DNA from 3 places in the Mameliella sp. LZ-28 genome. Region 1 is predicted to be linked to each of the others. Evidence: riboswitches for the same ligand, from Rfam matches in the RefSeq annotation. Region 1 holds a riboswitch; each other region holds the start of a gene.
What was found. Region 1 has a riboswitch for thiamine pyrophosphate ahead of thiD (bifunctional hydroxymethylpyrimidine kinase/phosphomethylpyrimidine kinase). Riboswitches for the same ligand answer to the same signal wherever they lie in the genome.
Positions count from the first base shown of each region.

Region 2: linked by a shared signal. The riboswitch ahead of G9Q80_RS06320 (YkoF family thiamine/hydroxymethylpyrimidine-binding protein) and the one ahead of thiD (bifunctional hydroxymethylpyrimidine kinase/phosphomethylpyrimidine kinase) in region 1 are both predicted to bind thiamine pyrophosphate.
Region 3: linked by a shared signal. The riboswitch ahead of thiM (hydroxyethylthiazole kinase) and the one ahead of thiD (bifunctional hydroxymethylpyrimidine kinase/phosphomethylpyrimidine kinase) in region 1 are both predicted to bind thiamine pyrophosphate.

Region 1 is NZ_JAANYX010000032.1:511,609-513,864, reverse strand. Features, by position in the region: gene G9Q80_RS17755 (AMP-binding protein) at 1-985, opposite strand, end outside; TPP riboswitch at 1,179-1,282, shown strand; partial or broken gene thiD (bifunctional hydroxymethylpyrimidine kinase/phosphomethylpyrimidine kinase) at 1,327-2,015, shown strand; gene G9Q80_RS17745 (FAD-dependent oxidoreductase) at 2,015-2,256, shown strand, end outside.
Region 2 is NZ_JAANYX010000010.1:35,193-37,448, reverse strand. Features, by position in the region: gene G9Q80_RS06325 (IS630 family transposase) at 40-1,131, shown strand; TPP riboswitch at 1,277-1,388, shown strand; gene G9Q80_RS06320 (YkoF family thiamine/hydroxymethylpyrimidine-binding protein) at 1,379-1,987, shown strand; gene G9Q80_RS06315 (ECF transporter S component) at 2,040-2,256, shown strand, end outside.
Region 3 is NZ_JAANYX010000011.1:545,946-548,201, forward strand. Features, by position in the region: gene G9Q80_RS09270 (hypothetical protein) at 1-50, opposite strand, end outside; gene G9Q80_RS09275 (hypothetical protein) at 294-818, opposite strand; TPP riboswitch at 1,015-1,109, shown strand; gene thiM (hydroxyethylthiazole kinase) at 1,165-1,953, shown strand; gene thiE (thiamine phosphate synthase) at 1,950-2,256, shown strand, end outside.

The DNA of each region.
Region 1 (2,256 bases):
GGTCAGACCGGGGAACCACTGCACAATGTGTCACCGCCGGATCGCTTAGCAGAAAGGCCTCGATATCCTCGGGAAAGACGTTCTGGTCGGCGATGGTGACCATCCGGTTGCGGCGCCCGGCGACAGTCAGATGGCCCTCCTTGTCGAGCTGCCCCAATTCACCGACCGTGACGAAACCATCCCTTTCGCGTGTTTCTGCGCTGTCACCTTCGGCATAGCCATCAAAAAGGTAAGGGCTGCGCACCCAGATCTCGCCTATGGCCCCCTCCTTGGCGTCGATCCTTATCTCGACACCCGGGTAGGCTCGGCCAACGCTGCCCTCCGGGCCACTGCCATCGCCCCAAGCGATGAAACTGGTCTCGGCGGCGCCATAGAACTCACGCAGGACTGCCTTGGGACACAATGCGGCGATCCGCAGCCGCAATTCGGGCGTCAGCCGCCCGCCACCACAAAGCACATGGCGCAGGCTCGGCAGCACGGCCCCTGTTTCGCACAGAAGGCGCAACTGGGTTGGCGTGGCGTAGAGGATTGTCGCCTGTGCCGCCTTCACGCCCTGCGCCTGTTGGCGCGGCCTCAGACCAGCGAAGGAATGCAGGTCGGCGCCAAGATGCGCCCCTTCGACCAGGGCATAGAGCGCAAGGGAATGGGCCGGGACCCCCAGGACGGCGTAGCGATCCTCGCTGCCAAGGCTCAGGTGGTTGCGGTTGACCTCGAAACTGGCAATCCAGGAGGCATGGCTGCGCCGGATGGTCTTCGCCGCTCCGGTCGTTCCGCCAGAGCGGCTGTGGAAATACCCCGCGCGTTCTTTGGAAAGGCGGCTGACCCCGCCTGGTCCAACAGAAAACGCGCGCCCGGTGCGGATGGCTGCGCGCAGGGCAACAAGATCCTGCGCCCCGGCCCTGTCCGAACCCTCGCCCTCTCCGACCTGCTGCCCATGCACATGCAAACGGGCCTCCGGTGGCCAGCGAAACAGCGCAGTGCTCATGGTTCCGGACCCGGTCGCAGCAGTGCCGTGGCCTATTTCCGTCATGGAACATCCTCGTCAAGGTCATGGAGTGGTAGCCCACCACGGCCCTCGACGAAACAGGCAGATAACACCCCGCGTTTTCGTCAGACGCGAACAGGGCACGCCGGACTCTTCCCGTGTTTGACTTGGCGTGGCGGGGTTGTTACCCAAAGTCTTACCGTTGGGGTGCCTCCAAGAGGCTGAGAAGCGTGAATGCGCTAACCCATCGAACCTGATCCGGGCAATACCGGCGTAGGGAACGGTCTAATGTCTACAGACGTTTTCCATGCGCGGTGCCCTTTTGTCTGAAGGAGCAGCCGTTGGCGCATATCGCATTGACCATCGCCGGATCCGACAGTGGCGGAGGCGCGGGCATACAGGTCGATCTCAAGTCCATGTCGGCGCTTGGCGTCTACGGCGCCAGTGCCATCACCGCGGTCACCGCCCAGAACACCCGTGCCGTCACCGCGGTTCATTCAATACCGCTCGACGTGATCGAGGCGCAGATCGAGGCGGTGCTGTCGAATCTGGACGTCCGGGCGATGCCCAGTTGGCGCCCGATGCGGTGGGCGCATTGCGGCAGAAGTTGATGCCGCACGCCACCGCCCTCACCCCCGGCCTGCCCGAGGCGGCGGCGCTGCTGGACGGCCCGGTGGCGCGCTCACGCGGGGAGATGACCGAACAAGGCAAGGCGCTCTACGCCATGGGCGCGCAGGCCGATCTGATGAAGGGCGGTCACGCCGAAGGCGATGAGTGCGAATACGCCCTGATCGCGGACGGCGAGGTGCTGACGACATTCACCGCACCCCGCCACAGGACGCGCAACACCTACGGCACCGGCTGCACGCTTTCGTCGGCCATTGCCACCGGGCTTGCGCTTGGGCTGCCGCTCGAACTGGCGGCCGAAACGGCGCACAGCTTCGTGCAACAGGCGATTGCGGCAGCGGACTGGCTGCAGGTCGGCTCCGGGCATGGCTCACTGCTCCATTTTCACGCGGTCTGGGAATGATGCCGGTGTTCTCGGTCATCGGCGCCGGTGTGGCGGGGCTTTCCGTTGCCAGCGAACTGGCCGCGCGCGGTGCCGATGTGCAGGTCTTTGATCCTGCCGGGCCGCCCGGGCCGCACCACTGTTCCTGGTGGGCGGGGGGCATGTTGGCGCCCTGGTGCGAATATGAAAACGCCGAAGAGCCAGTGCTGAGGCTGGGCCAACAGGCGATTGTCTGGTGGCAACAACGCACCACTGTCCAGCA
Region 2 (2,256 bases), on a different contig from region 1:
AGGATTCCCAATCCTGCTCTGCCGTGTCATGATCGGTGGATGAGACGCTCCGACATCTGCCTTTACCTTGGCCCCGCCGACCGCGCTGAGCTTCAAGGTCTGCTGACCAACCGCAACACGGCGCGCAAGCTCGCGTGGCGAGCGGGCATCGTGCTCGCGACGGCGGAGGGCGAGGGGACTGTCGAGATCATGCGGCGGACGGGCATGTCGAAGCCGACGGTCTGGCGCTGGCAGGAGCGGTATCTTGACGAAGGCGTGCTAGGGCTCAAGCGGGACAAGACGCGGCCTTCCCGCGTGCCGCCCCTGCCGAGGGCGGTCCGACTGAAAGTGATCGCGAAGACCGTGCAAGAAACGCCACCCAATGCCACGCACTGGAGCCGCGCGACGATGGCCGAGGCGGTCGGCATATCGCCTTCGAGCGTCGGCCGCATCTGGGCGGATGCCGGACTGAAGCCGCATGTCGTGAGGGGCTTCAAGGTCTCGAACGACCCGCTGTTCGAGGAGAAGGTGACCGAGATTGTGGGGCTTTATCTCGATCCGCCGGAAAGGGCCGTCGTTCTGTGCGTTGACGAGAAGTCTCAGATCCAGGCGCTCGACCGGACCCAGCCCGGGCTGCCCCTCAAGAAGGGACGCGCGGCCACCATGACCCACGACTACAAGCGCCACGGCACCACCACGCTCTTCGCCGCGCTGGACGTGAAGTCGGGCCTCGTGATCGGCGACTGCATGCCACGCCACCGCGCCAAGGAGTTCCTGACATTCCTGCGCCGCATCGACCGCGCCGTCCAAAAGCCGCGCGACATCCACATCGTCCTCGACAACTATGCCACCCACAAGACGCCCGAGGTGCAGGCCTGGCTCGAGAAACATCCCCGCTTCAAGCTGCATTTCACGCCCACCAGCGCGTCCTGGATGAACCTCGTGGAACGCTTCTTCGCCGACATCACCACAAAGCGCATCCGCCGCGGGAGTTATGACAGCGTCGATGACCTCGAAGAAGCGATCTACGACTACCTGCTGCAGCACAACGCCAAACCGAAGCCCTTCGTCTGGAGCAAAAGCGCTGAAGACATCATCGCCCGCGAACGCCGTGCGCTTGACGCACTCGATGAAATCAGGGGAAACCGGTAGCAAATGTCAGACTCGGAACACTAGATAAACCTGTTTTCTCGCTTGCCAGTGCCGGGTCTCACTTCCGAGCCACTTCAAGCTTTGCATGCTTTTTCCTCGGCACGTCAGTTGCCCCTTGCCAAATCCGTCAGAGATTTTACGATCAAGGCGTCAACAGGGGCGCTCCATCATGCTGGGGCTGAGATGACGGATGCAAGTCCGCTGACCCTTTAGCTGATCTGGGTAATGCCAGCGGAGCGAGGTGAAGATGTTTTCAGGCGCACAAGTGTCGCTTTATCCGATGTCTGATGATTTCGTCAGCATCATCCTAGATGCAATCAAACAGCTTGATCCATGGCGCGACCAATTGCGGATCGAAACGGATGACGTGTCCACGTTGATCGTCGGCCCTCCCGAGATCCTGTTTCCAGCGATGCGCGATCTGTTCGTGGCTGCGGCGCGCTCTGGGGTGCATTGCACCATGCACGCGACAGTCTCGCGCGGCTGTCCGGGCGAGCCAGATGACCCGATCTGCACGCCCGTTGACAGCCTGACGCCTGACGCCGAACTGCCCGCCCGGATCGAGGCGGCACGGCAAGCCGTCGCCGTAGCGCCGCAAACCGGGCAGATCGTGGCCGCCCAATTTTCGCTCTATCCGCTCGGACTGGGCCACCATATGGACGAGGTCTACGGCTGCATCGACTTCCTGAAATCATCGGGAACCTTCGAGCGGTCAAAGAACTTCTGCACCAAATTGCGTGGCGATGCCGGGCCGGTTTTTGCGACACTCTCGCAGGCGTTTACCAACTTTGGTGCGCAGGCAGGCCATGTCGCGCTTGATGTGACGCTTTCGGCCAACAGCCCAAGCAGAATCTGACGTTGCGGCGCAAACTGCGCCCTTTTCCCAAACCTGAAAAATGGAGACTGCCATGCCCGAGAATTCGGTCTGGACCCTGCGTGAAACTCTGATCGTTGCCGTTCTGGGCGCTGTATTTGGTGTGCTTTATCTCGGCTGGGTGCAGGTCTGGTTGATCCTGCAAGCGATCTTTGGCCCAGTGACGATGGATGCCGTGATGGGCTTTTGGTTCATAAATTCGATCATCGCGGCGGCCATCATCCGCAAGCCCGGCGTGGCACTTGTCTCCA
Region 3 (2,256 bases), on a different contig from region 1:
GTCAGCACACGCGTGATCTCATGGTAGTCGGGTATGACCTGGCCAGCCATAAAGGCCTCCTTGCGGGCATCTGGAAATCCCGACAGCTGTCCCGGTCAGGTGCTTGCCGGGGCCGTCTGCGGGTGACGATTGCATTGGCGCGGATCCTGCGGATCGACGGCCAGCGTCCTCCAGGCTCCTTCCCCGAGCTCCTGTTCCCGGCCAGCCTTCACGGACCGGATCGCTGCCGTCCCAGCCCTCGGCCGCTGGAGCGGGCTGCCGACCGGCACCGATCCGCGGCGCCACACGGGCAGTCAGCGAACCGCCGAAACGCCTGTCCGACCGCCGAGCGCGCCATAGACGCGGGCCTGCATCGCGATCCATTGCGCCGCTGGCCGCGTCTCTTGCTCGACCCGCAGGAAACTGGTCCCGAAGCGGTCCGGGCGAAAGTTCCAGACCTCCGTCAGCAACCATTGCCCCCGGACATGTTTCAGGACGGCCACCGAGGGCACCGGATCGCCGACCAAGAGGTTATCGGTGATCATCCGGGTTTCATGGGTGGCGACAATCGTCGTCTCGTCGATGCGCTGCGCGTCGAGGCAGACCGCGAAGTAAGAGCTGAGATTGAGGCAGAAGATCCGGTGCTGGATGGTCTCGAAGATCATCCGCAGATCGTCCGGCGTGGAAAAGACATGCGCCGCATCGAGGTTCACAAGCCGAAACGGAAGGTCGAAGACCCCCTGGTATCCGTCGAAATCCCTGGTGCGGATCACCCCCTGCGCCCGATGCAACAGATCATCGTATATCGACTTGGCATTCAGGTCGTCGCGATCAGGCATACCCGGCCTTCTGGAAGTGTTCTGCATCCAGCCTATACACAAGGGGATGCAAAAGGCCAGTATAAACAGGGTCTTGCAAGGATTGCCCCCTTCGACAGGCCAATTCCCGCCATCCCGCGACCCAAACGTCCGGATTTCGCGATGCGAAGCCGGCGAAGCTGATTGACGCTGGCGCCGTCTGATGCGACCTTCGCGCCGTTAGCGACAGGGGCGCTCGGGAAACCGGGCTGAGACGTACCCTTCGAACCTGAACCGGATAATGCCGGCGGAGGGAGGCGCACAGGGCAGACCGGATTCCGGTCGACGTCTCGTGATCTCTCATGCCGCCGGGCGAAAGGAGATCACGATGGACGATACGGGACAGCACCTGGATCACATGCGCCGGACGGCGCCACTTGTTCAGAACATCACGAATTACGTCGCCATGAACATCATGGCCAACGTCATGCTCGCGGCCGGGGCTTCGCCCGCGATGGTCCACGCGCGCGAGGAAGCGGCCGAGTTCGCAGGCCTGGCGCAGGCATTGACGATCAATATCGGGACGCTCTCACCGGCCTGGGCCGACGCCATGCTGGAGAGCGCCGGGGCCGCTCAGGCGCAGGGAACGCCCTGGATACTCGATCCGGTGGCGGTCGGCGCCACGGGTTATCGCCGGGACATCGGCGCACGGCTATTGGACCTCGCCCCGACCGTGATCCGGGGCAATGCGTCAGAGATCATGGCGCTGGCCGGCGCCGACGCAAGCGGCAAGGGCGCCGACAGCGCCGACGCGGTTTCCCAGGCGCAGGAGGCTGCAAGCGCCCTGGCACGGCGGACGGGCGGCGTGGTCGCCGTGACCGGCCCCGTGGATTTCGTCACCGATGGCACGCGCAATGCTGAGGTCGCCAATGGCCACGCCCTGATGCCCCGGGTGACAGCCCTGGGCTGTTCCCTGACCGGCATCGTCGGCGCCTTCACCGTCGGGCAGGATCCCTTTGAGGCGACCGTTGCCGCGCTGGCCTTTTTCGGTCTTGCCGGCGAACAGGCCGCCGAAGGCGTCCGGGGACCGGGGACATTCCAGGTGGCCTTCATTGATGCGCTGTACACGATGACGCCAGAGGACCTGGCGCGCGGCGCCCGGATCACGCTGGCATGATCCCGCCGCTCTGTTTCATCACGGATGCCACCGCACCCGCACCGGTCATCGTCCAGGCGGTTGCCGCCGCACAGGGAGGCGCCGAATGGGTTCAACTGCGTGACAAGGTGACACCGGACGCGGATCTGGCCCGGCTCGCGCGGGCGCTGATGACCGCGCTGTCCCCCTTCGGGACCAAGCTGATCGTGAACGATCGGGTCGACCTGGCCATCGCCATCGGCGCGGCGGGTCTGCACGTCGGCCAGGGTGACGGAGATCCCGCCCGCATCCGCCGGAAGATCGGTCCGGACATGGTCCTTGGCC